2 regions of the Actinoplanes sp. NPDC051343 genome follow, and region 2 is predicted to be linked to the other one. Evidence: riboswitches for the same ligand, from Rfam matches in the RefSeq annotation. Region 2 holds a riboswitch; the other holds the start of a gene.
The links. A riboswitch is a leader RNA that binds a small molecule or an ion and turns the genes downstream of it on or off. The one in region 2 is predicted to bind S-adenosylmethionine.

Region 1: another riboswitch for S-adenosylmethionine. It lies ahead of ACIA5C_RS07015 (aminotransferase class V-fold PLP-dependent enzyme); the one in region 2 lies ahead of thrC (threonine synthase).

Annotation. Positions count from the first base shown of each region.
Region 1 is NZ_JBITEL010000002.1:46,824-61,529, forward strand. Features, by position in the region: gene ACIA5C_RS06955 (FAD-dependent oxidoreductase) at 1-1,495, opposite strand, end outside; tRNA gene ACIA5C_RS06960 (tRNA-Gly) at 1,593-1,668, shown strand; gene ACIA5C_RS06965 (hypothetical protein) at 1,839-2,135, shown strand; gene ACIA5C_RS06970 (LacI family DNA-binding transcriptional regulator) at 2,214-3,194, opposite strand; gene ACIA5C_RS06975 (glycoside hydrolase family 127 protein) at 3,212-5,062, opposite strand; gene ACIA5C_RS06980 (carbohydrate ABC transporter permease) at 5,076-5,885, opposite strand; gene ACIA5C_RS06985 (carbohydrate ABC transporter permease) at 5,882-6,757, opposite strand; gene ACIA5C_RS06990 (extracellular solute-binding protein) at 6,754-7,974, opposite strand; gene ACIA5C_RS06995 (LacI family DNA-binding transcriptional regulator) at 8,134-9,186, shown strand; gene ACIA5C_RS07000 (alpha/beta hydrolase) at 9,415-10,497, shown strand; gene ACIA5C_RS07005 (hypothetical protein) at 11,291-11,422, shown strand; gene ACIA5C_RS07010 (DUF1684 domain-containing protein) at 11,427-12,140, opposite strand; SAM riboswitch class IV at 12,178-12,292, shown strand; gene ACIA5C_RS07015 (aminotransferase class V-fold PLP-dependent enzyme) at 12,326-13,558, shown strand; gene ACIA5C_RS07020 (glutamylcysteine synthetase) at 13,555-14,706, opposite strand, start outside.
Region 2 is NZ_JBITEL010000008.1:129,591-144,296, forward strand. Features, by position in the region: gene ACIA5C_RS26170 (heavy metal translocating P-type ATPase) at 1-257, opposite strand, end outside; gene ACIA5C_RS26175 (ArsR/SmtB family transcription factor) at 315-674, shown strand; gene ACIA5C_RS26180 (YfbM family protein) at 682-1,176, shown strand; gene ACIA5C_RS26185 (AAA family ATPase) at 1,180-3,384, opposite strand; gene ACIA5C_RS26190 (hypothetical protein) at 3,470-4,159, shown strand; gene ACIA5C_RS26195 (alpha/beta fold hydrolase) at 4,225-6,933, shown strand; gene ACIA5C_RS26200 (ABC transporter permease) at 6,930-7,805, shown strand; partial or broken gene ACIA5C_RS26205 (ABC transporter ATP-binding protein) at 7,851-8,528, shown strand; gene ACIA5C_RS26210 (ABC transporter permease) at 8,582-9,340, shown strand; gene ACIA5C_RS26215 (GNAT family N-acetyltransferase) at 9,389-10,306, shown strand; SAM riboswitch class I at 10,381-10,502, shown strand; gene thrC (threonine synthase) at 10,514-11,794, shown strand; gene ACIA5C_RS26225 (GNAT family N-acetyltransferase) at 12,082-13,059, shown strand; gene ACIA5C_RS26230 (GNAT family N-acetyltransferase) at 13,067-13,570, opposite strand; gene ACIA5C_RS26235 (hypothetical protein) at 13,671-14,603, shown strand.

The sequences.
Region 1 (14,706 bases), on a different contig from region 2:
TGCCGAGCTGGACGTCGGTGAGGACGAAGCCGCCGCTGTCCAGCCGTACGCCCTGAAGGAAGTCGGTGGCCGGGGTCGCGCCGATGAAGCAGAACAGTCCGAAGCAGGCGCACGCCTCGTCGGCGGTGCCCTTGCGGTCGCTCAGCGTCACGTACTTCAGCCGGTGCTCGCCGTGCAGGGCGGTCACCTCGGTCGAGGTCTGCACCGTGATGCGCGGGTCGGCGTGGATGCGCTCGACCAGGTAGCTGGACATGCCGGCGGAGAGGTCGGGGCCGCGGACGACGAGCCGCACGTGACCGGCCTGCCGGGCCAGGTAGATGGCGGCCTGGCCGGCCGAGTTGGCCCCGCCGACGACGGTCACCGGCTGGCCGGCGACGCCGCGCGCCTCGAGCTCGGTGGCCGCGTAGTAGATGCCGGCGCCGACGAAGTCCTCCCAGCGGTCGAGCGGAAGATTGCGGTACGCCGCGCCGGTCGCCAAAATCACCGAACGTGACGGGATTTCGGTCCCGTCGAGCAGGGTGACCACGTGGCGGTTGCCCTCCTGGCGGAGCGCGACCACGCCGCACGGGCTGGCCAGGTGGGCGCCGAACTTGAGCGCCTGCACGACCGCCCGGCCGGTGAGCATCTCGCCGCTCAGGCCGAACGGGAAACCCAGGTAGTTTTCGATGCGGGAACTGGCCGCCGCCTGCCCGCCGGTCGCGACCGCGTCGAGCAGCACGGTCTCGAGGCCCTCGGAGGCGCCGTAGACGGCCGCGGCCAGGCCGGCCGGGCCCGCGCCGATCACGGTCAGGTCGGCGACGCCCTTCGGCGTGCGGCGGTACGTCAGGCCGAGGAACTGACTGAGCGTGCCGGTGTTCGTGTTGGTCAGCGTCGACTTCGGCGTGACGACCACGGGCACGTCGGACGCGGTCAGCCCGGCCGCGGCGAGCGCCCGTCGGCCGTCGTCGGTGTCGCTCTCGATCCAGCGGTGGGGGAGCGCCTGCCGTTTGAGGAACGTCTCCAGGGCCAGCCCGTCCCGGGTCGCGGTGTCGGCGATGACCTCGAGGTTGTCGGCCGCCGCGACCGTGATCAGCTTGCGCCGGGCCAGGAAGCCCCGCAGCAGCAGGTCGCTGATCTCGGCGTCCTGCGCCATCAGCCGCCGGAACTCGGCCGGCCGCAGCCGATGGATCACGCCCGACTCGGCGACCCGGGCGCTCAGAATGCGGTGCTGGCCGGTGAGCAGCGTCATCTCGCCGACGAATTGGTGCGGCCCGGCGCGGAGCAGCAGTTCCTCGGGCAGCTCCGGCCCGGCGGCGCGGAAGATGTCGACGGTCGCGGTGCCGACCAGGATCAGGTCGGCGTCCTCGTCGCCGGCCTCGAACAGGACGTCGCCGGCGGCGACTTCGACCGCTTGCCCGTACGCCGCGGCCCGGGCGAACTGCTCGTCGTCGAAGTGGTAGGTGGCGGACTCGTCCGCGCGGGCACCGAGCTCCGGGAAAAGGAAGGGCGAGACCATCGCTCGATGATTCCAAACCGCGGCCCGGCAGGCGAGGGTTTGTCGCGGCCGACCCGGCAGGCGCCGGCGTTCGGCGTCCGCTAAGCTTCTTTCCAACGCGGACGTAGCGCAGCTGGTAGCGCATCACCTTGCCAAGGTGAGGGTCGCGGGTTCGAATCCCGTCGTCCGCTCCAATTTTCGGTTTGGTGGCTGCTTGAGCGGCCGATTCTGTGGTCATGTCCGGTGGATGGCGCGCGCTCGTGCTCGACGCCGTCCTCATCTCGGTGGCCGAGCTGCTCGGGATCTGGGGCCACGGTTCGGTCTGTTCATCCATCTGTCGGCCGGCTACCTACGGGCGGGCACGATGGTGGCCGACATCGGGACGCTCGCGCCGGGCACGATGCCGGCGATCCGGATCTCCGACACGGCCGGCCTGACCGAGCTGGTGCCGGCCATCGGAGAACTGCGGGAGCTCGGGGCGCTGGTCGCCCTGGACGGCGTTCGGCACCGGGCGGTCGCGCGCCGTCGGGCCGGTCTTCGGAACGGCGACGCCGGCCTCCGGGATCGATCTGCGCCGGGCGATCGCGTGAGCCGCGTGAGCCGCGTGAGCCGCGTGGCACCACGCGCTGGCTTGGCCTGGGATGCGCCACGCGCTGGCTAAGCCCGTGACGCACCACGCGCCTGCCGAGCCCGGGGCGCACCACATGCCGGCCGTTCCGGGGGACTGAGCCGGCTCTCGTCAGGCCGGCACGGTGGAGTCGCGGATGACCAGCTTGGGCGGGTGCAGATGAACGCCCGGCGACGGGTGGCCGTCGATCGCCTCGAGGAGGAGTCCGGCGGCGGCCCGGCCCAGGCCCTCGAGGTCCATGTCGACGCTGGTCAGGGGCGGGCGGGCGGCCAGCGTCATGACGTCCCAGTTGTCGAAGCCGGTCAGCGCCACGTCGGCCGGCACCCGGCGGCCCGACTCGCGCAGGGCGTCGGCCGCGCCGCGGGCAATCTGGTCGCTGCCGCAGATTATCGCGTCGACGTCGTGGCCCTGGGCGAGCAGCATGCCGATGCCCTGCCGGCCCCACGCCTCGCTCCACGAACCGTACAGCGGGGGCACGACCAGTTCGACGCCGGCCGCCCGCACCCGGGCCGAGTGGTGGTGTTCCGGGCCGGTGATGACGGCGACCCGGTCGCGGCCCAGGGCGCGCAGGTGCTCGGCGACCAGCCGGGCGCCGCCGGCCTCGTCGGGCACGACCGAGCAGTCGCGTTCGTCGGCCGAGGCCAGGAAGGCGTACACGACCGGCACGCCCAGGTCGGTGCCGAGGGACGGCCGGGTGCCGGCCCGCCGGCCGGTGACCACGATGCCGTCGACGCGGCGGCCGAGCAGCACCTTGAGGTGGTGGCGTTCGCGGATCGGGTCGTCGCGGGCGTCGCACAGCAGCACCGACATCTGGCCGGCGCCGAGGGTGTCCTCGGCGCCGATGAGCAGCGGGATGCTGAACCGGCCGATCGTGTCGGTGGTGATCATGCCGACCGTGTAGGTGCGCCCGGCGTGCAGGCCGCGGGCGGCCGGGTTGGGGCGGAAGTCGAGCTGCCCGGCCGCCCGGCGCACCCGGTCGACGGTGTCGGCCCGCAGCGACCCGCGGCCGTTCAGCGCCTTGGAGGCGGTGCCGACCGACACTCCGGCCAGCGCCGCGACGTCGCGGATCGTGGCGGCGCGGGTCGGGGACATCCCCGCAACGGTACCGGTTACGTGAGCGGGATCCAGACCCGCATGGGTCCGGGGGTCCGGTTCGCCCACAGGTAGTAGGGAATCAGCGCCACGGTGGCCGCGGCCTCCTCCGAACGGAGGCCGATGCGGGCGTCGAGCCGGACCGGGGCGAGGCCGGCGGCGTCGGCGACCGCGGCGAGTGGTGCGGAGGCGTCGAGACAGAGGTCCTCGAAGACCGCTCCGGCGAGCGGCGACGGCAGGTCGGCGTGTTCGAGGCAGTAGACGACCGGGCCGCGGGCCAGGGCCGCGGTGCCGCGCACGGCGTCGACCCGCGGGTGCGGGGTGATCAGGCGGGGCGGCATCGCCAGTGTCAGCTCGACCCGGTCGCCCTCGTGCCACCGGCGGGTCAGCCGCAGGTAGCCCTCCTGGGCGCCGGTGCGCACCAGCGAACCGTTCACCGTCAGGTGGGCGTCGGTGCACCAGGCGGGCACGCGAAGGGAGAGGGTCCACGGCCTTTCGGCCGCGGCGGTCACGGTCAGCGAGACGGTTTCGCTCCAGGGGTACGCGGTTTCCACCCGTACGGTGTGTGCCCCCGCGGTGAACGTGCCCGACGCGTACAGGTGAAGCTGAAGGCCCTCGGGGCCGCCGGTGGCGACGTAGGTGTGCAGCGAAGCCATCAGGCGGGCCAGGTTGGGCGGGCAGCACGCGCAGGAGTACCACCCGAGCCGCTGGGAGGGCGCGTCCTCCTCGGAGCCGTCGTGCCCGGTGCGCAGCTGCAGCGGGTTGGAGTAGAAGAACGCGGTCCCGCCGGCCGCGGTCGAGGCCGCGATCCCGTTGTACAGCAGGCGTTCCATCTCGTCGGCGTACTTCGCGCGGCCGGTCGCGAGCAGCAGCCGCCACGCCCACTGGAAGGAGCCGATCGCGGCGCAGGTCTCGGCGTAGGCGCGGTCCGGCGGGAGCTCGTACGGGTCGCCGAACGCCTCGTCCCGATGCCGCGACCCCTGCCCGCCGGTGAGGTAGGTGCGGCTGGACTGCGCCGAGTCCCACAGCCGTTCGGCGACCGCCAGCAGTTCGTGGTCGCGGTTCTCGACCGCCACGTCGACCGCCCCGGCGAGCAGGTAGACCTGGCGTACGACGTGCCCGGCGACCTCGGGCGCCGCCCGGACCGGCAGGTGGTCCTGGAAGTAGCGCGGGCCGAAACGGTCCGCGCCCAGGAACCCGTGGCCGCGCCGGTCGACGAAGCTCGCCGCGAGGTCGAGGTACGGCCGGTGTCCGGTGACCCGGAACAGCTCGACCAGGGCGGTCTCGATCTCGGGGTGCCCGTCGACCGCTCCGGCGGTGCTCACCGCGTACCTCCGCACCAACAGGTCGCCGAACCGGCGGGCGACCGAGACGACCTGCTCGGCGGCGTGGTCGCCCGGGGCGCTCCGCGCCGCGGCGACCGCCGCCTGGATCAGATGGCCGGCGGTGTACATCTCGTGGCTGTAGTGCAGTTCGTTCCATTGCCGGTCGCGGTGGTCGGTCTGGTAGTACGAGTCGAGGTAGCCGTCGGGGTCCTGGGCCTTCTCGAGCAGCGCCGCCGTGTCGGCGATGAACGCGGTGCTCTCGCCGGTGCGGCCGCGCTCCCAGAACGCGGCCTCGAGCGTCTTGTGTACGTCGGTGTCGGCGAACCACATGCCGGCGAACGGGCCGTCGAAGTCGCCGGTCACCCGGCGCAGGTTGGCCAGGTTGCCGTGCTCGCCGAGGGCTCCGATCACGTGCGGGAGGGTGGCTTTCGCGTTCCGCGCCTGCCAGGCGCCGAGCAACCCTTCCGGGTCGAGTTGCGCGACGAGCGGGCGCAGCGCCGAGATCGCGTGTTCGGAGGGTACGGCGGGGCCGGATGCAGTCATGGTTCGTGTTTCCTCAGTCTTTGACCGCGCCGGCGGTGACGCCGGCGGCGACGTAACGCTGGGCCGCGATGAGCAGCAGCGTGGCCGGGATCGACGCGACGACGGCGGTAGCCATGATCGCGTTCCATTGCTGGTTGTTGTTGCCGATGTAGTGGTAGATGCCGAGCGTGATCGGCTGGTGCGCGCCGCCGCCGTCGAGCGTGGTGGCGAACACGAAGTCGGACCACGCCCAGAGGAAGGCGAACAGGCTGACCGTGACGACGGCGTTGCGGCTGACCGGCAGGACGACCGAGACGAACGTACGCCAGGTCGAGGCGCCGTCGATCAGGGCCGCGTTGGTCAGTTCCGGCGGTATGCCGGACATGAACGCGGTGAAGATCAGCACGCCGAACGGCACCGCGATCGTCGAGTCGGCGAGGATCAGCCCGGCGGCCGAGTTGAGGACGCCGGCCTTGAGGTAGATGGCGTAGAAGCCCATCGCCATGATGATCGCCGGGATCATCTGGGCGATCAGCAGGACGAAGCTGAGCACGCTGCCTCCGCGCGGCCGCAGTTTCGCCAGTGAGAAGCCGGCCGGCGCGCTTATCGCGACCGTGAGCACGACCGTGCCGAGGCCGATCAGCAGGCTGGTGCCGAGGTACGGCATCTGCTGATGGAGTACGGCCCGGTAGCCCTCGAGGGTCCCGTCGACGGGGAACAGGTGCGGGGGGTCGGCCCGCATGTCGGTGTCCCTGGTGAACGACACGTTGATCATCCAGTAGACCGGGAACAGCATGATCGCGGTGAGGACCACGCCGATCGCGGTCTTGATGTGGCGGCTCATGCGTTCTGCCTCCGCTGGATCCGGATGTACAGCAGACCGAAGATCAGGGCCATCACGATGAGCAGGTTGCCGACCGCGGCGCCCGGCCCGAACTTCGGCAGCAGGCTGCCGAAGGACAGGCGGTAGGACCACGTGGCGAACGTGGTGGACGAGTCGACCGGGCCGCCCTTCGTCATGATCCAGATGATGTCGAAGACCTTGAGGGTGTAGACGAGGCCGAGCAGGAGTGTGATCGCGGAGACCGGCCGGAGCAGCGGGAACGTGATCCGCCAGAACGTTTTCCAGCCGGTCGCGCCGTCGAGGGCGGCCGCCTCGTAGAGCTCAGCCGGTATCGCCTGCAGTCCGCTGTAGAGGACTACCAGGTTGAACGGTATGCCGATCCAGATGTTGGCGATGATCACACTCGCCAGGGACCAGTCCGGGCTGGTCAGCCAGTTCACCTTCAGCGAGCCGAGGACCCAGTTGACCACGCCGGAGTCGCTGTTGAGCATCCACGACCAGGTGGAGGCGCTGACGATCAGTGGCAGCAGCCAGGGCACCAGGAAGAGGGCCCGCAGTGTCGCCGACAGGCGGAAGTTGTGGCGGAAGAAGACCGCCAGCGCCATCCCGATGGAGAACTGGAAGACCAGCGAGATCAGCGTGAAGAGGACCGTGTGCGTGAGCGCCGGTCCGAAGGTCGGGTCGCTCAGAACCGTCCGGTAGTTGTCGAGACCGCTGAAGGGTGCGCCGCCCCGCACGAACGAACGGACCGTGTAAAGCCGCAGGCTGAGGTCGAGGTTGCGGTAGAGCGGGTAGGCGTAGAAGGCGACCAGATAGATCACGACCGGCGCGAGGAACGCCCAGGCCGCCCATTGGCGGCGCGCTGACTTCACTTGGTGGCCGTGGCGGCGGTCTGCTGGGCGCCCTGCAGCGCGGCCTGCGGCGACTTGCTGCCCGACAGGGCCGCCTGGAACGCCGTCCACATCGGCTCGGAGATCTTCGGGTACTTCGTGCCGAGGTTGTCGCTCGTGCGGCCCTTCGCCGCCCGTACCGCGTCGACCCACACCTTCAGCTCGGGTGTCGCCGCGACCTGCTTGGCCTGCACCGCGTCGGTGGCCCCGATGTACGACAGCGTCGTATCCGTCGTGTACGCGTTGTCGGCACTGGTCAGACAACCGATGATCTTCTGCGAGATCTCGTAGCGTTTCGTGTCGTCCTGCACCGGCGAGGTCACGAACTCCCCGCCGGTCGGGGCCGGGGCGGTGCCGCCGGCCTGCGCGGGGATCGGGATGATCCCGTAGGGGAAGCCGGTCTTCTTCGCGTTGGCCAGCTGCCACGTGCCGTTCTCGGCGAACGCGACGTTGCCCGCCGCGAACTCCTGCCAGCTGGTGGTCTGCGTGTTGTTGAGCACCGAGTTCGGGGCATAGCCCTGTTTGAGCCAGTCTGTCCACAGGGTCAGCGCCTGCACGCCCTGCGCCGAGTCGAGTTCGGTCAGGTCGGCGCCGGAACCCCAGAACCAGGGCAGGAACTGGAAACTGCCCTCCTCGGTGCCGATCGCCGAGAACGTGATGCCCTTCTTGCCGGCCGCCTTCATCTTCTGCAACGCCGCGGTGAGCGACGCCCAGTCCTTGACCGCCGCCGGATCCACACCGGCCTTGGTCAGCAGGTCCTTGTTGTAATACAGCGCGAGGGTGTTCGCGCCGATCGGAACGCCGTAGGTCTTACCGTCCTGCTGCCCGGCGGCCAGCAGGTTGGGCTCGATGCCGGCGGTGTCCGGGGCCGGGTTCAGGACTCCCGCCTCGGCCAGGGTCGACACGACCGGGTTGTCGACGATCAGCACGTCCGGGGAGTTGCCCTGCTGCGCGGCGAGCAGAGCCTTGTTGGTCAGGTCGGTGGTGTCGAAGCCGGTCCGCTTGACCGTCACGCCGGCGTCGGTGCCGCACTTCTGCAGCAACTTCACCCAGTCCGAGCTGCCGTCGAACTGCGGGTAGGGATCCCAGATCGCGTAGAGGCTGGGGGCGGGGGCTTCGGTCTTGTCGCTGGAGGAACAGCCGGCGACAAGACCGGTGGCAAGGAGGAGAACGGCCGCGAGGCGGAGAGGAGCAGTCATGTCGGTTCCCCTAGGGGCGGAAAATGAGGAAAACGATTGCCGCCACGCTAGGGAGGCTCTTGTCAGCCTGTCAAGGGCAAGTTACGGTCCATCTCAGAGGGCCGGAAAACGGGGGAGGAAACGCTGAGCGACAAGGCACGCGCGGCCACGATCAGCGAGGTGGCCGCACTCGCGGGAGTCTCCACCGGCACGGCGTCCAAGGCGCTCAACGGCCGCGGCTCGCTGCGCGCCGAAACCGTCGCCCGGGTCCGGCAGGCCGCCGACCAGCTCGCCTTCGTCGCCAACGCGGCCGCCCGCAGCCTGCACACCGGCCGCACCTACACGGTCGGGATGATCACCACCGACAGCATCGGCCGGTTCAGCATCCCGCTGCTCATCGGCGCCGAGGACGCGCTCGGCGCCGGCCAGGTCTCGGTGTTCCTGTGCGACGCCCGCGACGACCCGATCCGCGAGCAGTACTACCTGCGTACGCTCCTGAGCCGCAAGGTCGACGGCATCATCGTGACTGGCCGCCGCGCCCAGTCCCGGCCGCCGATCGGCGCCGGCCTGCCGGTGCCGGTGGTCTACGCGTTCATCAGCTCGGCCGACCCCCACGACTGCTCGGTCGTGCCCGACGAGGCCGACGGCGCCCGCCGCGCGATCCGTCACCTGCAGGCAATCGGCCGGCACAAGATCGCCCACGTCACCGGGCCCGAACATCATCACTCGGCCCGGGTGCGGGCGGCGGCGGCCGCCGCCGACCTGCTCACGCCCACCCTGTACGGCGAGTGGAGCGAGGCCTGGGGCCGTCAAGCGGCGGGAATCCTGCTGTCGACCGGCGCCGACATCGACGCGGTGTTCTGCGGCAGCGATCAGATCGCCCGCGGCATGGCCGAGGCGCTGCGGGAGGCCGGCCGGGACATCCCGCGCGACGTGGCGCTGGTCGGCTTCGACAACTGGGACGTCGTGGTCGACGGCTGCCGGCCGGCGCTGACCAGCGTCGACATGGACCTCGAGGGCATCGGCCGGTCGGCCGCCGAGCTGCTGCTGGCCGCGATCAACGGCGACGACGTGAGCGGCCGGCGAGCCCGCCCGTGCCGCCTGGTGCCTCGCGCCTCGACCGCCGTCCCGCCGGCCGCGGTGCCACCGGCCACGGTGCCACCGGCCACGGTCCCGGTCCCGGCTGTCGGCAATGTCGAGCCGCCTTCCGGAGCTGCGGCCCGGCCGCGCTGAGCGCGCCGCCCCGGCTCCCAGGGCTGCGCCCGGCCGCGCTGAGCACGCCGCCCCGCCTCCCAGGGCTGCGCCCGGCCGCGCTGAGCACGCCGCCCCGGCTCCCAGGGCTGCGCCCGGCCGCGCTGAGCACGCCGCCCCGGCTCCCAGGGCTGCGCCCGGCCGCGCTGAGCACGTCGCCCTGCCATTTGGCGGGTAGATTCCGCCGCCTGGCGCTCGTCCCGGCCGCGGATGAGGCGGATTCTATTGGAGACGGCGATCACCGGCCTGCTCGCCCGCCTACCGGTCGTGACCAGCCCCGAGGACGCCGCAGGAACGCCCCGAGAGAAGGACGAAACGCCGATGACCCATCCGCCCGTACCTTTCGACCCCGAACTCGCCGCCGTCCTCAGCGCCCTCGGCGACGCCGTGCCCGCCTCGATCACCCCCGAGCTGATCGCCGCGGCCCGCGCCGACACCGGTGGCCTCATGGCCCCGCCCACCGACGAGGAGATCAGCCGCAACGGCACCTACACGGTCAGTGAGCGCACGGTTCCCGGGGCGGCCGGCGACCCCGACATCGCGCTGCTGATCTGCGCGCCGGTCGGTGCCGAGGGCGCGCGCCCGGCGATCTATCACACGCACGGCGGCGGCATGATCCTCGGCGACAATCGCAGCGGCATCCTCGAGATCGTCGAGACCGCGGCCCGCTACCAGGCCGTCGTCGTCTCGGTCGAATACCGGCTCGCGCCCGAGACCCGGCATCCCGGCCCGATCGAGGACGTCTACGCCGGCCTGGCCTGGACCGCCAAGAACGCGGCCGACCTCGGCATCGACCCCGATCGCATCGTCATCGCCGGCGGCAGCGCGGGCGGCGGCCTCACCGCGGCCCTCGGCCTGCTCGCCCGCGACCGCGGCGGCCCGGCCGTCTTCGGTCAGATGCTGCTCTGCCCGATGCTCGACGACCGCAACAACACCGTGTCCGCGGTCCAGATGACCGGCCGTGGCGTCTGGGACCACACCGCCAACGCGACCGGCTGGGGCGCACTCCTCGGCGACGCGGTCGGCGGTCCCGACGTCTCGCCCTATGCCGCGCCGGCCCGCGCGACCGACCTCTCCGGCCTGCCGCCGACCTTCATCGACGTCGGCTCCGCCGAGACGTTCCGGGACGAGGACGTCGCCTACGCCACCGCGATCTGGCAGGCGGGCGGGCGCGCCGAGCTGCACGTCTGGCCGGGCGGCTACCACGGCTTCGACTCCTTCGCACCGGCCGCCGCGATCAGCCAGGACGCCAAGGCCGCGCGAATCAAATGGTTGGACCGGCTGTTCGCGTAAGAAGATGACGGTATGAAGGATCTCGCGGTGCGGCCGCGCTGCGGGTCATCGCCTATTTCGACAGCCTGACCGAGTCGCGGGCCGGCCTGCAGGCGATCGTCCGGGGCGCGGCGGTGCTGGCCGGGGTGCCCGCCCGCCTCGGCGACGTGTCCCGGCGGGTGCACGTGCGGGTCACCTCCGAAGGCCGGAACGAGCCAGCGGCGGAGCCGTCGGGCGCGGTGTGGCCGCGTACGGAAATCGGTGCGCAAGCAACGCTCAGCCTGGAGCGGACCGGTGAGCCCGGCCCCGTCGATGCCATGATCCTCCCGCGCGCGGCGGGCGCGGCCCGGGCGGTCCTCGATCGCACCCGGGGCAGAGCCCCGGCCGACGACCCGGCGTTGGTCGAGCTGGTCGTCGATGCGACGGCGCCGATTTCGGTACGCGAGGTGGCCGCGCGAAACCTCGGCCTGACCGGCCCGGTCCGCGCCGTCGCGCGTCCGACCGGCCCGGCGGCGGCGTCGGGCCGGGTGGCCGCCTGGACGTCGGGCCGGCCGGTCCGATCTGCCGGACTCCTATGCGGCGGCCGGCATCGCGCTGCGCTTCGCGGCCGACGGCACCGACCACGACCCCGGACCGATGGTCGTCGAGTTCGGATCGTTGGGTGGTCTGACCCTCCTGGCCTCAGCGTCGTTGCCCGATGCGATCCCCGATCCGGACGCGCTGGCGCACGCCGCCGGGACCACGCCGTGGGGTCGCGACCCTGCAAGCCGTCGCCGGCACGGCAAGCCGGCGCGCCGCGAAAACGGTATTGCGGGTGCACCACTCGGCCCTGCGGGACCGGATCGTCCACCTTGAACATCTGGTCGGATGGTCGGTCCGTTCGCCCTCGGGGAAGCTGCGGCTGCAGGTCGCGCTGGCCCTCCGGAGCCTGCGCCGGCACCCCTGACCGGTCAGGGGGCCTTCTCGCCCGCCGCGACCGCGATCGGCAGCACGTTTTCCGGCGGCGGCAGGGAGCAGGTCGCGAACTCCGTGTACGCACACGGCAGGTTGGTCGCCCGGTTGAAGTCGATGACCACCGTGCCGTCCGCGGCGGGCGGGTCGATCCTCAGCGTCCGCGAGGCGCCGTAGGTGGTGACGCCCGACGTCGCGTCCCTGAAGACGATCTCGAACCCGGAGAACACGGTCAGGCTCAGCGGCCTGCCGTCGACGGTGAAGTCGACCCGGCCCAGCTGGGAATCGTCGAGCTTCAGGCCGTCGACCACCGTGCCGACCGTGATCTCCCGGCGGTCCTCGACGAACCGCCCGGCGACGATCCACTTCTCGTCCGGCGGGAAGGCCGGAGTTCCCTGGTAGGCGAGGCGAACCGGGTTCCGCGGGTCGCGCGGGCGCAGGATCACGTCGGTGCCGCGCCGGGTGACCTCGGCCATCACGTCGCCGAACATCAGCTCGACGCCGTCCTCGTCGACGTGGCCCAGATGCCGCTCGCCCTGCCCGCTTCGGACCGATACGCCGTCGGGGCCGTCGCGCCACTCACCGGGAACGTCGTCGAAGCTCTGCCAGTCGGCGGTGAGCCAATGCAGACCCGTTGCGGCCAGGAGCCCGTGGGGTCGCGCGCGTCGGCGTTCGTGTGCCTGATGCCACGCGGCCCAGTCTTCGGCGTACATGCGGGCCACCCTAATTCGTCTGCTAGCCTGCTCGGCAGGTCATGAGTGCCAGCACACAGCCCCGGCTTGCTGGCCGGCAACCCTTGCGTTCGCGATGGGGTGCCCCGGGTGAAGACCGGGCCGGCGTCGACCGACGCGGGCAAGCGCGGGCCCGTGCGGGTCCGGACCCTTGCGGAGGCAGTCCCATGTCCGTTGCCGTGCACACCTCGCCGCTCGACGTCGTCGGCGTCGACGGGTTCGTCCACCTCGACTACGCGGCCACCGCACCCTGCGTGCGCGCCGCGGCCGATGCGGTCAACGCGCTGCTGCCCTACTACGGCAGCGTCCACCGCGGCACCGGCCTGCGGTCACAGACCTCGACCCTGGAGTACGAGCGGGCCCGCGACGTGGTCGCCGGCTTCCTGGGCGCCCGCGACGGCGACCACGTCGTCTTCACCCGCAACACCACCGACGCCCTCAACCTGCTGGCCCGCGCGGTCCCGGCCGGCACCCGCACGGTCGTGTTCGAATCGGAGCACCACGCCACCCTCCTCCCGTGGGCCGACCCGGTGCGCCTGCCCGCCCCGGCCTCGGCGGACGAGGCGGTGGCGGCAGCCTCCTCCGCGCTCCGCGTCCTCCGCGGCCCGAAACTCCTGGCCGTCACCGGCGCCAGCAACGTCACCGGCGAGATCCTGCCGATCCGCCGCCTGGCCGAGGCCGCCCACCGTCACGGCGCCCGCATCGTCGTCGACGCCGCCCAACTGGCACCGCACGTCCCGATCTCCCTGGCCGACCTCGACGCCGACTACGTGGCCCTGTCCGGCCACAAGCTGTACGCCCCGTTCGGCGCGGGCGTCCTGGCCGGCCGGTCCGACTGGCTGGACGCGGCCCAGCCCTACCTGGCCGGCGGCGGGGCGAGCGCCGCGGTCGGCGCGGGCGACGTCCGGTGGGCCACCGGACCGGCCCGTCACGAGGGCGGCACCCCCAACCTGCTGGGCGCGGTCGCCCTGGCCGCGGTCTGCACGGCCCTGGCCGACGCCGGCCGCTCCACCTCCGACGAGCAGGAACTGCTGGCCCACCTGCGCGCGGGCCTGCGCTCGATCCCGGGCGCCGTCGAGGTGAGCCTGTTCGGCCCCCGCTCACCCCGCGTGGGCATCGTCTCGCTGGCCCTTGCCGGCCACGACCCGGCCCGCGTAGCCGACCGGCTGGCCGTCGAACACGGCGTCGGCGTGCGTGCGGGCCAGTTCTGCGCCCACCCGCTGGTCCGCCACCTGACCGGCCGCGCCGGCGTGGCCGCCTGCGGCGACACCCCGGGCCTGCTCCGCGCCAGCTTCGGCCTCGGCACGACGACGGACCACCTCGACCGTTTCCTGTCCGGCCTGGCCGCCTGCCTGACGGTTCCGGCCCGTCGCCGCCCGGCCGCACGTTCGACGGACTAGATGGGGAGAACGATCCGGTCGTCGGCCGGGCAACGCCCGCGCATCACATAGCGTTCGGTGAAGGCGGCCACCGCGTCCCGCAGGTCGCGGGGCGCACCCCGGCGGCCCAGGGCGGCATACGCCGCCACGAAACATTCCCGGGCCGCGGCGGCAAGTCGCGCATCGGTGAGGGCGTCCCGCGCGGCGATTTCCCACACCCTTTCCGCGTACGCGAAATGCCCCGTCGCCCTCTCCGCAGCGGTGGCCGCCACCGGGTCGTCGAGGAGCGTGGCGATGACCGCGACCGCGACCCGCCAGCCGTCGCCGTCGCCGTCGCCGTCCTGACCGTCCGCGAAGTCGAGCTCGAGGTGCCCGCGCGCTTGCACCGGCGCCGTCAGCGTGTCGAGGTGCCGTGCGAGATCGTCCTCGGTCGGCGGGTCGTCCGACCGGGTCCACTCCCGGAAGGTCCGGTCACCCACGGCCGTGTCCATCACGGAGGCCGCCCAGCTCGCGCGCGGGTCCGCGCCTTCGCCGCCGCGGCTCAGGTCTGTGGCTTCGCCGCCGCGGCGCGGGTCTCTGGCTTCGCCGCCGCGGCGAGGGCCCGTGGCTTCGCCGCCGCGGCTCGGGTCTCTGCCTTCGCCGCCGCGACTCGGGTGCGTGCCTTCGCCGCCGCAGCGCGGGCCGGCGCCTTCGTCGTGCCCGCGCGGGTCGAGATCGGCGGTGCACGGGTTCGGCGGCGGCGGGACGGCGGTGTGTGGCAGCACCGGCCGGTCGCGGTACCGGGCCGCCCGCACGCTCCGCCACCGGCCGCCGAGCGACGGCCTGGTGACCGACGGGCTGTTGTTGGACGGGCTGTTGTTTGACGGGCTGTTGGCGAAGGCTGCGGCCAGCACCGGCGCCAGCGTGTGCGCCAGCCGCCACCGCCGCGGCAACCCCAGCGGCCCGCCGCCGTCGAGCCCGGACTCTAGCCCGACCCGGATGCCGGCCGCAGCCCCTCCGCCGGGCCAGCTCCCAGGCGAGTTCCCGGGCGAGTTCCCGAGCCAGCTGCCAGGCGAGCGTCCAGGCCGGTTCCCGGGCCGGTTCTCGGGCCAGCTGTCAGGGGAGCTCCCGGGCCGGTTCTCGGGCCGGCTGCCAGGCGAGCGCCCGGGCCGGCTCCCGCGCAATGCCGC
Region 2 (14,706 bases):
AGCAGGTCGACGTCGAGCCGCCGCTCCCGCAGCGCCTGCACTCCCGCCCAGCCCGGCTCCCACCCGCCCGCGGCGTAGCAGCCCAGGTAGAGCGTCCACCAGCACCAGGCCGGGGTGCCGACCAGCTGGGCGAGCAGGCCGGCCACGAAAAGCGTGGCCGCCATCGCCGCCCAGCGCACCTCGGGCACCGGCCGCCGGGCCGATCGGGCGGGCGCGGGGGCCGGCGCGGCCGGTCGGGTTCTTTCCTCTGTCACCACGGGTCGAAAGCATACCTGCGCAGATACGCAGATACGTACTCAGTTAGGCTCTGAGATATGCATGACAGGCTGGCCGACTTCGACATGCCCGACGACGAGGAGGTCGACCTCGCCGCCGAGACGTTCCGGCTGCTGGCCGACCCGACGCGCATCAAGGTGCTGTGGGCGCTGCTCCAGGGCGAGTCGTCGGTCGCCTGCCTGGCCGAGCTGGCCGGCACCTCCCCGACGGCGGTCAGCCAGCACCTGGCCAAGCTGCGCATGTCCCGCCTGGTGACGGCCCGCCGGCAGGGCACCTTCATGTACTACTCGGCGGCCGACGACCACGTCCGCCGGCTGCTCGCCCAGGCCCTCCACCACGTCGACCACATCGACCCGGCAAGCACCGGACCCGAGAAGGCCTCACATCGGTCTCTATGATGCCGCCGTGGGTTGCCGTGGGGTGTTGTTCGCGCTGAGCGCGTCGCAGGATGCGGCGCTGGTTGCCACCCGGGACGACGACGAGGTCCGGGACTTCGTCGCCGAGGTCGAGGGTGACTGGGACTGGGACTGGCTGTGCGAAGTGGACAAAGCCTGGGATGCCATGCACCGCTGCCTCGGTGACGGCACCCTGCGGCTGGGGCGGCAGAGCGGCAGCCCGCTCGAGCTGGTGGTGCTCGGCGGCGGCCACCACTACGAGGGCGAGGAGTACGTGGTCGCGCACGTCCTCGCCGAGCAGGTGGCCGGAGTGGCGGCGGCGCTCGACGAGGTCGACGAGGGGTGGCTGCGGGCGCGGTACGACGCCATCGACCCCGATGACTACCAGGGCGAGCTGGGCGACGAGGACTTCGAGTACACCTGGCACTACCTGCAGGACGTGCGGGAGTTCTACCGGCGTGCCGCCGAGGGCGGCCGTTCGGTGGTCTTCACCGTCGACCAGTAGGGCTCAGCCGGGCTGGTGCGTCGAAGCGTACGTCGCGAGCCACGCGACCTGGGACGGGTCGAGGGAGGGACGGATCCGGGCGCGGGCCGACGCCACGTTGTCGGCGGTGACCGTGGTGGCCTCCAGGGAGTCGCGCATCGCGGCCAGGGCCGACTCGCGGATCAGGGCCGCGCAGTCGGCCGCCGAGAAGCCGTCCAGCGAGGCGCCCAGCACCGCCAGGTCGACCGACGGATCCAGCGGGACCGCCTTGGCCGCCGCCTTGAGGATGGCCGTGCGGGCGTCGGCGTCCGGCGGCGGGACGTAGACCAGGCGCTCGAGGCGGCCTGGACGCAGCAGGGCCGGGTCGATCAGGTCGGGCCGGTTGGTGGCTCCGATGACGACGACGTTGCGGAGGTCTTCGACGCCGTCCAGTTCGGTCAGCAACGCAGCTACCACGCGGTCGGCGGTGCCACCGTCGGTGCCCTGGCCGCGGGTCGGGGCGAGGGCGTCTACCTCGTCGAGGAAGACCAGGGTGGGTGCGGCCTCGCGGGCCCGGCGGAACAGTTCGCGTACGGCCCGCTCGCTGTCGCCGACCCACTTGCTCAGCAGCTCGGCGCCCTTGACCGACAGCACGTTGGCCTTGCCGGTGCCGGCGATCGCCTTCACCAGGTACGTCTTACCGCAGCCGGGCGGCCCGTAGAGCAGCACGCCGCGGGGCGGGGAGACGCCCAGCCGGGCGAACGTGTCGGGGTAGGTGAGCGGCCACAGCACCGACTCGGTCAGCACCTGTTTGACCTCGACCATGTCGCCGACGTCGTCGAGGGTGACCGCCGCGACCTCGAGCGTCGAGTCGGCCATCGAGGTGGGCCGGACCACGTCGAGGGCGGCCTCGAAGTCGGCCATGGTCACGGTGGGGGATTCGGCGTCCTTCTGCCGCAGGGCGGCGCGGACGCCGGCCTCGCGGGCCAGGGCGCCGAGGTCGGCGGCGACAAAACCGGGCGTACGCCCGGAGACGTCATCCAACCGCACGTCCTCGGCCAGCGGCATGCCCCGGGTGAGCACAACCAGCTGCTCGCGGCGCATCGCGGCATCGGGCAGCGGCACGGCCAGCTGGACCGCGAGCAGGTCGGGTGCGCGCAGCGAACGGTCCACCGACTCGGGCCGGCTGGTCGTGCACACCACGGCCACCCCGGCCCGGACCGTCTCCTCGATCAGCTGGTGGAAGACGGTGGCGAGCGGGCCCGGTTCGTCGCGTGGGGCGAGCGCCTCGACGTCGGAGAAGAGCAGCACCGCGGGGCCGGCGCCGCGGGCGTCGCGGGCCAGGCCGCGCAGGCGGGTGGCGGCCGCGTCGTTGGTCAGGGCGGCCATTTCCGGCGCCCAGACCGGGAACACCCGGGCGCCGACCTGGGCGGCGACCGCGCGTACGAGGGCCGACTTGCCGGAGCCGGAAGGCCCGGTGATCAGAACACCGAGGGAGACCTTGGTGCCGATTCGGGCCAGCACCTCGCCGTGGTGGAAGCCGAGGTCGAGCAGTTCCTCCAGTTCCTTGGCCTGGGCCCGCAGGCCGGGCAGGTCGTCGAGGCTGGGCGGCGGCACCTCGGGATCGGTCGAGGCGGGCGCGGACGGGCGGGCGGCCGCGGCCGACGAAGGGGCAGTCGTGTACGACGACTCCCACCCGACCACGGTGTCCATCGTGACCAGAGCGGCGTCGGCGCCCTCGATCGAGAGCACGGACAGCAGGGTGCTCGTCCATCCGTAGCCGACCCGGTTGGCCAGCGAGCGCCGGGCCGACTCGACCAGCGACCGGTTGGCCGCCTCGGGCACCACGTCCTGCGGGATCAGCGAGACGTCGTCGCCGGTGCTGACGACCTTGCCGAGCAGCGCCAGGCGCAGCATTTCCGGCGACACCACGGCGACGATCTCGGCCGGCCCGGTCAACGTGACCCGCTGAGCGGCGACCACGGGCAGCGGCGTGACCCGGACCTGGCCGCCGTCGCGCATGCCGAGGTTCCCCAGGGTGAGGTCGTCGGCGTACAGAAGGGCACGACTTGCGCCGGCCTCGGCGCGCGCGGCCAGGCCGGCGGTGGTGCGGGTGCCGGTGAGGCGTACGGCGTCGCCCGGGTTGATGGCCAGGGCGGCCATGACCTCGGGATGCAGCCGCACGATGCCGCGGCGGGCGTCGAGGGCGGCCGGCCGCAATGTCACGGTCAGCGTCAATTCGTCAGCCACCGAGGTGCCTCCGTATGCACGTTTGTCCTAGGGTCACACGGTATCGCCGATGAAGGAGTCGATGAGGGAGCATGGGTTGGAGAGCATGAGGCATCGTCTCGTCGTCCCGGCAATTGTGCTCGTGGTGGCCGGCCTTGCCGCCTGCAGCCGCGACAAGGATGATCGCCCAGCCCCGCAAGCCCAGCCGGTGGCGAGCGCGAGCGCGCCGACCGGGAGCGCGGGCACCAGCGCGCCGGCCGTGCCGACTGCGCCGCCGACTGCGCCGCCGACCGGGCCGCCGACCGGGACAGCGGGTGACACCGGCAACCAGCCGGCCGCCCCGACCGATCCGGCCGGCGCGGTCAAGGGTCACCCGCAGACGCTTTCCACCGGCACCCAGATCAACGCCGTCGGCATCGGCCCCTACACGATCGGCCAGGAGGAGGCCGCGCTCACCACGGCCAAGCTCATCGGCCCGGTGAAGAGCGGCGTGACCGGCTGCGATTCGGGCAGTGGCGTCGCCAAGTGGGGCAGCCCGACGCTGTTCCTGGCCAAGGGCAAGATCCAGCACGTCAAGATCACCAGCGCGGCCGTACAGACGACGGCCGGGATCAAGGTCGGGTCGAGCGAGGCGAGCGTGAAGTCCGCGTACCCGAACGGAAGCGTGACCTCCGGCCGGGCCTGGTACGCACCGACCGGCGATTTCGCCCTGCTGTTCCGCCTTGCCGGAGGCAAGGTGACGGCGGTCGAGGCCGGCCCCGCATCGATCCTGCAGACCGGCGCACCCGGCTGCTGAGAGCCTTCACAGGCGAAGCTCAGAAGTCGCCGATTAGCTTTGGCGGCATGGTCAGACCCCCAAAAATGACGAAACGCCGCGTCGTCGCCGGTTCGATAACGCTCGTGCTCGTCGCCGCTCTGGTCGGCTGGGCGGCCTGGCCGGACCGGCCCGGCTGGACCGCCCGCAACCTCATGATCAACGTGATGACCGGCCCGGACGGCAACCAGCCGGTGGCCCTCGACGCCCGCTACTACCTGCCTCGCGACCGCGGCGGACGGGTCCCGGCGGTGCTGCTCGCGCACGGCTTCGGCGGCACGAAAGACTCGGTGAGCAGCGACGCCGAGTCCCTCGCCGACCACGGTTACGCGGTGCTGACCTGGACCGCGGAGGGCTTCGGGCGCAGCGGCGGCCAGATCCACCTGGACAGCCCCGACTACGAGGTCACCGACGCGCAGCGACTGGTCGACTGGCTGGCCGCCCGGCCGGAGATCAAGCTGGACGGCACCGGCGACCCGCGGGTGGCGGCGGTCGGCGGCTCCTACGGCGGCGCGCTGTCACTGCTGCTGGCCGGTAAGGACCACCGGGTCGACGCGATCGTGCCGCAGATCACCTGGAACGATCTCGGCCGCTCGTTCCTGCCCCAGTCGGCCGACAGCAGCGCGACCGGGGTGTTCAAGAAGGGCTGGGCCGGACTGTTCTTCGGCAACGGCGCGGCAGCGGGCCAACCCGGAACCGAGCAACAGGGCACGCCGGCCTGCGGGCGGTTCGCCGCCGACGTGTGCGCGGCCTACCTCAAGCTCGCCACCAGCGGCACCCCCGACGACGCCACGCTCGCCCTGCTGCGGAAGTCGAGCCCGGACACCGTCCTCGGCCAGATCAAGGCCCCGACCCTGCTCATACAGGGCGCGGTCGACACGCTGTTCCCGCTCTCCGAGGCCGACGCGAACGCCCGCGGGATCGCCGCCGCCGGCACCCCGGTGCGGGTCGCCTGGTTCACCGGAGGCCACGACGGTGGTCTCGGCCCGCAGAATGACCAGGACCGGACGCGCTTCCTCACACTGCAGTGGCTCGACCACTACGTGAAGGGCACCGGCAAGACGCCCGACACGGACTTCACCTACTCGCGGGTGGCCGGCTTCAGCGCCGTCGACCGGGGCCTGGTCACCAGCGGCTACTCGACCAAGGCGTACCCGGGAACAACCGGAACCGATCGGACCCGGGTCTCGCTCACCGGACCGGCGCAGCCGGTCGCCAACCCGCCGAACGGCAATCCGGGCGCCCTGAGTTCGCTGCCCGGTGTCGGCGGGCGCCTCAGCGCCCTGCTCGGCGGCGTCGCCTCGGACATCCCCGGGCAGTTCGCCACGTTCGACTCGAAGCCGCTGCCGAGCACCATCGACGTCGTCGGCGCGCCCACGGTCCAGCTGAAAGCCGCCTCGCCGACCGGGGAGGCGACACTGTTCGTCAAGCTCTACGACGTCGACAAGTCGGGCGCCGAGACGCTGAGCGCGGGCCTGGTCGCGCCGGTCCGGCTCGTCGGCCTGCCGGCCGACATCGCGCAGGCAACCCCGGCGACGGTCACCCTTCCGGCGATCGTGCGGCAGATCGATCCCGGACACACCGTACGCGTGGTGGTCGCCACCAGCGATCAGGCGTTCCTGTCCCCGCCGGCCCCGGCGACCTACACCGTGCAGATCGGCGACGCGGTCACCCTGCCGACGGTCGTCGGCACGCCGATCGCCGACCCGGAGACGATCTGGCGCTGGGTGCTGGGCGGCCTGCTGGTCGCCATCGCGCTCGGCCTGGCGGTCGTGCTGCTGATCCGCCGGCAGCGCCTGCGTAAGCGGCACGATCCGACGATCGCCGAGTTCGCCGGCACCCCGCTGGTCGTCCGCAACCTGCGCAAGGCCTACGCGGACGGCTTCGTCGCGGTCGAGGAGGTCAGCTTCACCGTCGAACCCGGCCAGGTGGTCGGCCTGCTCGGCCCGAACGGCGCCGGCAAGACGACCACGCTGCGGGTGCTGATGGGGCTGACCATGCCGACCGCCGGCGACGCACTGGTCTTCGGCCACCGGCTGGCCCCGGGCTCGCCGGTGCTCTCTAGGGTCGGCGCGCTGGTCGAGGGCCCCGGCTTCCTGCCGCACCTGAGCGGCTACGAAAACCTTCGCGCGTATTGGACGGCGACCGGCCGCCCGGAGGCCGACGCGCACTTCGAGGAGGCGCTCGAGATCGCCGGCCTGGGCGGCTCGGTGCACCGCAAGACCAGGAAGTACAGCCACGGCATGCGCCAGCGGCTGGCGATCGCCCAGGCCATGCTCGGGCTGCCGGACCTGCTGGTGCTCGACGAGCCGACGGACGGGCTCGACCCGCCGCAGATCGCCGAGATGCGCCGGGTCCTGAGGCGGTACGCCACCGACGGCCGGGCGGTGCTGGTCTCCAGCCACCTGCTGGCCGAGGTCGAGCAGACCTGCACCCACGCGGTGGTGGTCAACAAGGGCCGGATCGTCGCGTCCGGCCCGGTCGAGGAGATCGTCGGCGAGTCGCCCTCGGTGCAGATCGAGGTTTCCGACGTGCCGGCCGCCGAGCGCGTGCTGACCGGTCTCGGGGTCCGCTCGGTGACTCCCGACGGGCCGTCCGGCCTGATCGTCGACATGAACGGGACGCCACGCGCCGAGGTGGTCGCCTCGCTGGTGCGGGCCGGGGTGGACGTCGACCGGGTGGTTCCCCGGCGGCGTTTGGAAGATGCGTTCCTGGCCCTGGTCGGGGACAACTCGAAGGGGAGCGGAGACCGATGACCACTGAGCTCGCCAGAACAGGTGCGGTGGGCTATCGGCCCACCCGGACACTGTCCATCCTGGCCGAGGTGCGGCGGCAGGCGACGCGACGGCGTACACAGCTGGCGCTGGGCTTCATGTTCGTGCTGCCGCTGATCATCCTGGTGGCGTTCGAGTTCGGCAGCGACAGCAACTCGGACGACAACAACGGCGGCGGCGCGTTCGGCAGCCTGATCGACCTGGCCACCTCGAGCGGGCTCAACTTCGCGCTCTGCTGCCTGGGTGTCTCGTCGGGTTTCCTGCTGGTCGTGGTGGTGGCGCTGTTCAACGGCGACACCGTCGCCAGCGAGGCCAGTTGGGGGAGTCTGCGCTATCTGCTGGCTGTCCCGGTGCCGCGGGCCCGGTTGCTCGCGGTCAAGCTGATCGTGTCGCTGCTCTACTCGCTGGTCGCCCTGCTGATTCTTGGCGGGACAGCGCTGCTGGCGGGCACGCTGCGCTATGGGTGGCACCCGCTCGGCAGCACCGTGGCGGCCACGATTCCGCCCGGTCAGGGCGTGGTGCGGCTGCTGGGGATCATGGCGTACCTCGCGATCACCATGCTGATCGTGGCCGGCCTGGCCTTCCTGTTGTCGGTGTCGACCGACGCCGCGCTCGGCGCGGTCGGCGGCGCGGTGCTGCTGTGGATCCTCTCCGGCATTCTCGACCAGATCACGGCGCTCGGCAGCATCCGCAACGTGCTGCCGACCCACTACAGCGAGGCCTGGCTGGGCTTGCTCTCCACCCCGCCGCAGGTCGATGACCTGGTCAAAGGGGCGATCACCGCGGTCCTCTACGCGACGGTGTTCTGGTCGCTGGCCTTCTGGCGCTTCACCCGCAAGGACATCACTTCGTAGCCCGCTCTTTTATACGTAGCGCATACGCATACTTGTATGTAGAGTATGCGTATGATCTCCGTGAGCGGGCTCCACAAGTCATTCGGCAAGCAGACCGTCCTCGACGGCATCGACCTCGACGTGCCGGCGGGCAGCGTGTTCGCGCTGCTCGGCCCCAACGGCGCCGGCAAGACCACCATGGTGGAGATCCTCACGACGCTCGTCGGCTTCGACGACGGGCAGGTGAGAATCGACGGGCACGATCTGCGGCTTGCGCCGGCGGAAATCCGCACAATCATCGGCGTGACCGGCCAGTTCTCGGCCGTCGACAAGCTGTTGACCGGCCGCGAAAACCTGCGCCTGATCGCCGACCTGCGGCACCTCGGCCGCCGGGCCGGCGCGGCCCGGGTCGACGAACTGCTGCAGCGCTTCGACCTGGCCGACGCGGCCGACAAGCCGGCACACGCCTACTCCGGCGGCATGAAGCGTCGCCTCGACCTGGCCATGACCCTGATCGGCGACCCCAAGCTGATCTTCCTCGACGAGCCGACCACCGGCCTCGACCCGCGCAGCCGCCGCACCATGTGGGAGATCATCCGCGAACTGGTCGCGGTCGACGGCGTGACGATCTTCCTGACCACGCAGTACCTCGACGAGGCCGACCAGTTGGCCGACCGGATCGCGCTGCTCGACCGCGGCGTGCTGGTCGCCACCGGCACCGCGGCCGAACTCAAGAGCTCGGTCGGCGCCGCGTCCACGCTCGACGACGTCTTCTTCGCACTCACCGGGGGCATCCGATGACCTACGTGCTCGTTGATTCCGCCACCATGCTCCGCCGCGACATGCGGCACATGCTCCGGTTCCCGCTCATGACGGTCAGCGGCATCGCCTTCCCGTGCCTGATGCTGCTGCTCTTCACGTATGTCTTCGGCGGCGCCCTGGGCGGCGGCGTTTCCTACGTCAACTACATCGTCCCCGGCATCCTGATGATGGCGATCGGCGGCGGAGGCGCGGCCACCGCGATCAACATCAACGAGGACATGAGCGAGGGCGTGATCGCCCGCCTGCGCACGATGGCGATCCCGCGCACCGCGGTGCTGGCCGGCCAGGTCGGCGGCAGCCTGATCCGCACCGCGGCAAGCCTCGTGCTGGTGGTCGGCGTGGCGCTGCTGGTCGGCTTCCGCCCGTCGGCGTCCTTCGTCGACTGGCTGGCATTCAGCGGCCTGGCCCTGCTGGTCATCTTCGCGGTGAGCTGGATGTGCGCCGCCTTCGGCCTGGTCGCCAAGACCGTGGCCGGCGCCAACTCGAGCTCCCTGCTCTTCCAGTTCGGCCCGTTCGTGAGCAGCGCCTTCGTCTCCCCCGACGCGATGTCCAAGGGCATCCGCTGGTTCGCCGAATACCAGCCCTTCACCCCGATCATCGACACCTTCCGGGCCCTGCTCACCGGCACTCCGGTCGGCACCACCTGGATCGCCGCGGTCGCCTGGTCGATCGGCCTCTCGCTGGTCGGCATCCTCTGGTCCCGAGCCGCTTTCCTCCGGCTGCCGAGCCGCTAGCCCCGAATTGCGTTGTCGGACCCATGGATTTCCCCCATCCTGATCGCCGTGCCGACAATTCGCCCGGCCGTTCCGGCCGACGCCCCAGCGGTGGTCACCCTGCGCGAGACGGTCTTTCCCTATCTCGTACGCGGGGTGGCCGCCACCACCCGCATGATCGCCAACCCGCCGCCGGGCGAATCCTGGGCCGCCTTCGTAGCCACCGACGGCGACCGCGTGATCGGCTGGGTCGCCGCCTCCGGCAACCCGCGGGCGGAGGCCACCGACGCCGGCGCGATCTCCCTGCTCCACGTCCACCCGGACCACCGCCGCCGGGGCGTGGGCACCGCCCTCCACCGAGCCGCGACCGACCACTTGCGTTCGGCCGGCCTCCGCCGCATCAGCACGGTCGCCCAGCCCGACTCGCTGCCGTTCGCCCGCCGGCACGGCTTCCAGCCGTCGCGCGAGATCCGCTACTCAGCGCTCGACCTGTCCGACCGTCCGCGCGCCACCGCCCCGCGCAGACCTGTGCCACTGGACGGCCTTCGCGTGATCCCGCTGTACGAGGTCGACGAGCAAGCTCTCTACCGGGCCGACGGCGAGGCGGCAACCGACGAGCCCGGCGATCTCCCGGCCGTCGCGAGCCCGCGCGACACCTGGCGCTACGAGGTCTGGGACAACCCCGACCTCGACCGGCGGTCCAGCATGATCGCGGTCCAGGGCGGCCGGGTGCTCGCCTTCACGCTGCTCCTGAGGGACGGCACCCGGCTCTGGTCGGACATGACCGCGACCGTCCCCGAGTTCCGCGGAATGGGACTGGCGGGCCTTCTCAAGCGGACCTCCCTCGACCGGGCGGCCCGGTCCGGCGCCACCGTCGCCTACACGGCCAACAGCGAGGCCAACCGACCGATGGTCGCGATCAACGAGCGCCTTGGTTACCGTGCGCTGACCGTTAATATCGGCTGCGTGACGATCTTGACGGATTAAGGTGTGGCTCACACCTCGGGATCGACCCGTGGCGGAGCCGGAACGTCCGCGTAAGGTGTGGGAAACAACTGAATACCTCATCCAGAGGGGCAGAGGGATACGGCCCGACGAAGCCCCGGCAACCACCGCGCATTGACGCGCGGCAGGTGCTAATTCCGTCCCCGTTCGGCAGGTCGCCGCCGGGGAAAGATGAGAGGACACGCCTCGATGACGTCTACCGTCAGTGCACCCGCTGCCACCGAATCCCCGGCCAAAGGCCTCGTCTGTCGCGCCTGCGGCGCACAATATCCACTGGTCGCGCAGCACGCCTGCTACGAATGTTTCGGCCCGCTCGAGGTCGCGTACGACTCGGCGGCGCTCGCGCGGGTGACCCGGGCCCAGATCGAGGCGGGCCCCAAGAACATCTGGCGGTACGCCGGTCTCCTCCCGACCGGCCAGGACCCGGCGACCCGGGTGACCCTCGACCCCGGCCTGACCCCGCTGGTGGGCGCGCCCGGCCTGGCGGCCCGGCTCGGCATCACCGGCCCGCTGTGGGTGAAGGACGACTCGGCCAACCCGACCCACTCGTTCAAGGACCGGGTCGTCTCGGTCGCGCTGACCGCGGCCCGCGGCCTCGGCTTCACCCGGTACGCGTGCGCCTCGACCGGCAACCTGGCCAACTCGGTGGCCGCGCACGCGGCGCGGGCGGGTGTTCCGAGCATCGTCTTCATCCCGTACGACCTGGAGCAGGGCAAGATCATCACCACCGCGGTCTACGGTGGCGAACTGGTCGCGATCGAGGGGTCGTACGACGACGTCAACCGGCTCTGCGGCGAGCTCGTCGAGACCGACGAGTTCGAGGACACCGCTTTCGTCAACGTGAACGTCCGCCCGTTCTACGCCGAGGGCTCGAAGACGCTGGGCTACGAGGTCGCCGAGCAGCTCGGCTGGCGCATCCCGGCCCAGGTCGTCATCCCGATGGCCTCCGGCGAGCTGCTCACCAAGGTGGACAAGGCGTTCTCCGAGCTGGTCGAGATCGGCCTGGTCGACGCGCCGGAGGGCGGCTGGACCGTGTTCGGCGCCCAGTCGGCCGGCTGCAACCCGATCGCGACGGCGCTGCAGGGCGGCACCGACGAGATCGTCCCGGTCAAGCCGACCGGCATCGCCAAGTCGCTCAACATCGGCGACCCGGCGGCCGGGGCGTACGCGATCGAGGCGGTCAAGCGGACGGGCGGCTGGATGGACTACGCCGACGACGACGAGATCCGCGACGGCATCCGGCTCCTCGCCGAGACGACCGGAGTCTTCGCGGAGACGGCCGGCGGCACGACCGTGGCCGTACTGAAAAAGCTTGTGGAAACCGGAAAGCTCGACCCGGCGAAGGAGACCGTCGTCTTCAACACGGGTGAGGGGCTCAAGACCTTGGACGCGGTCGCCGAACTGGTGGGACCCACGCACCGCATCAAGCCGTCGCTGCGCGGTGCTCGCGAAGCGGGCCTGCTCGGATGACGCAGAGTGACTGATCCTCTGCCCACGGTTCAAGATTCCATCGTGGGAGGACTTGCGAACCGACCGGCCGATCGGCAGGATGCTCTACGCGGGAGGGCGTGACGCCGTACTGAGGCCCCTCACTTCTCGAGCTTGGTGACAATCTCTCGAGGGGCCCAACGACCCGGTGCCGGAGGCGCCGTGCGTCCGCCCTCCCGACCAAATTCGTCCAGTCATCCAAGAGCAGTCATTTAATAGAGTCATTTAATAGATTGTTAGGTGGCCGTCACCCGAGCAGGGTGACGGCCATGCGCATTTCAGCGGTGCCGCTGGATTCTCCGGATGACGCGTTCGGGATCGTCTGCTCCTGTCAGGAGTTCGATCAGCCCGACCTGCCCGCGCTGCCGCGCGAGGCGTTCCTGGCCGCCCTCGACAACCCGTGGCCCGGCCTCACCTACGAGCGCTATCTCGCCAAGGCCGGCGACACCCCGGTCGGCTACCTGGTGCTCGGCTTCCCGCAGCACGACAACCGGGCGCTGGTCGAGGTCGACCTGGTCGTGCTTCCGCGGCAGCGCCGCCGCGGGGCCGGCCGGGTGCTGCTCGAGCTGGCCCAGCACCGCGCCCGCGCGCTCGGCCGGCACCACCTGGTCGGCCGGTCGGTGCAGACCCGGCCGGACGGCGCCGCGTTCGCCGAGGCGGCCGGCGCCCGGGCCGCGCTGCAGCAGATCCGTTGCCGCCTCGACCTGCACGACGCCGACCAGGACCGCCTCGACGCGCTGCTGGCCGAGGCGTGGAAGCACGCCCCCGGCTACGACGTGGTGCAGTGGACGGGCGTGCCGCCCGACGACATCATCGACGACGTCGCCACGGTCGGGAACCGGATCAACACCGACTCCCCGATCGGCGACCTGCCGCTGGAGCCCGAGCAGCTGGACGCCGATCAGATCCGGCAGGCCGAGGCGTCCAACGTGAGCCGGGGCCGGGAGACCTTCAACACCGGCGTACGTCGCAACGGCCGGCTGGTCGGCTGGACGGCCATCGCCGGCCTGCTCGCCGAGCCGCAGCGGGCCTGGCAGCAGATCACCCTGGTGCTGCCGGAGGACCGCGGACACCGGCTGGGCCTGGTGCTCAAGCTGGAGAACCTGCGGTTCGTGCGGGACCGGCGACCCGAACTGCGCTACATCGACACGTTCAACGCGCTCTCCAACGGGCACATGCTCTCGATCAACCGGCAGATCGGCTTCGCGCCCTCGGAGTCGATCATCCACTGGCGGCTCGACGTGTGAGACCCGCTCAGACCCGGCGCCGCATCCTCAGTTCGGTCAGCACCGGGATGACCGGGTGCGGCACCGGCTCGCCGACCTCCTTGAAGCCGAGCTTCTCGTACGCCCGGACGGCCCGGTCGTTGCCGGTCACCACCTCGAGCATCAGCTCGTCGCGCCCGCACTCGCGGGACCACTCGGAGACCGCGTCGACCAGGTCGCCGAGCAGGCCGCTGCCGCGGTAGGCCGGGGTCAGGTAGACCGCGAACACGATCGTGGTCGCCGGATCTTCCGGCATGACCGTGCCGCCGGCGTGCCCGATCAGGCGACCACCGGGGTCGGCGATGAACTGGGCCAGCTGGCGGCCGACGGTGGCCTGGGCGATGCGTGCCCGGTAGGCCTCGTGGGGCCGCGCCGCCGCGGTGGCCAGCGTCTCGAGGAACGCGAGCGGGCTGTCGGCCAGCATCTCGAGCCGGAGAGCGCGCATGCGGGCGGCGTCGTCGACGGTCACCCGGCGTACGGTCCAGCTTTTCATGGTCTTCTCCCTACCCCGGTCCAGGTGCGGGCGGCAACCGGGTTGCCGCATATCCGTCCGGGGTGGCAAGTCGCCGCAGGCTGAGGCAAGGTGGTCAGCTATGGAATCAGCCGAGCCCCCGCTGCGCCTGGTCGACGAACCGGTGGTCGAGGCGGCGGATCCGCTCGACGCCGAGTCGCGGACGGCCGAGTTGCCCCATCCCGGGCTGGTCGTGACCGCGGCTCCCCAGATGTCCGACCGCCTGGTGCCGGGTCCCGGGTTCGGCGGCTGGGCCGACAAGGCCGGCGGCGTCCTGCTGCGCAACGTGGTGCTGTTCGTGCTGATCGCGCTGCTGGCCGCGCTGCCCACGCACTTCTTCGTCGGGCGCGTCGACGACACCCTGATCGCCGCGCCCGCGCTCTCCGACGTGATCGGCGGCTTCGGCCTGCTGCTGCTCCCGCTGATGTGGCTGGCCTATTTCGCGGTCTCGGCCCTGCCGCTGCTGATCGTGCTGGCCGGAGCGGTCGGGGTGGCGGTACCGGCGGCCGCCGACGGCGCCCGGCCACGCCTGCGCACGGTCTGGTCGCTGGTCGCCGACCGGTTGCGCCCGCTCTGGCTCTGGCTGGCCCTGTTCGGTCTGGTCGCACAGGGCCTGCCGCTGCTCGACTCGCAGCCCGATGTGGCCGGCAGCGTGGCCGAGCCGCTGCGGATCATCCTGGTGCTCGCGTCGAGCGCGGTGCTCACGGTGGCCGGCATGGTCGGCTGCGTGGTGCTGATCGAGCACGGCCGAGGCCCGAGCCGGGCGCTGCACCTGCTGGCCGGCACACCACCCGCCGGGGTGGCCGGGCTGGCCGTGGCCTCCCTGGCGTTCATCCTGCTGCCCCGGCTGGCCGACGCCGTCGGTGGCTCGGTCGCGCAGACCGCCACCGGGGTCGCGTCCGGCGTGTTCTGGGCGGTCGCGGCCCTGGTCACGTACGCCCAGGCCCGTCGGGCCGAAGGCCCGGTGACCAGCGTCTCCCTGCGCGCCGAGCTGGCCGCCCCGGAGCTCTTCTGAGCCGCTAGCGAACAGGGTGCTGTTTGCTTGCACTCGCCCCCTCAGAGTGCTAAACAAGTCATTGGCACTCGTGACCTGTGAGTGCCAAACAGGTCGGGACGGT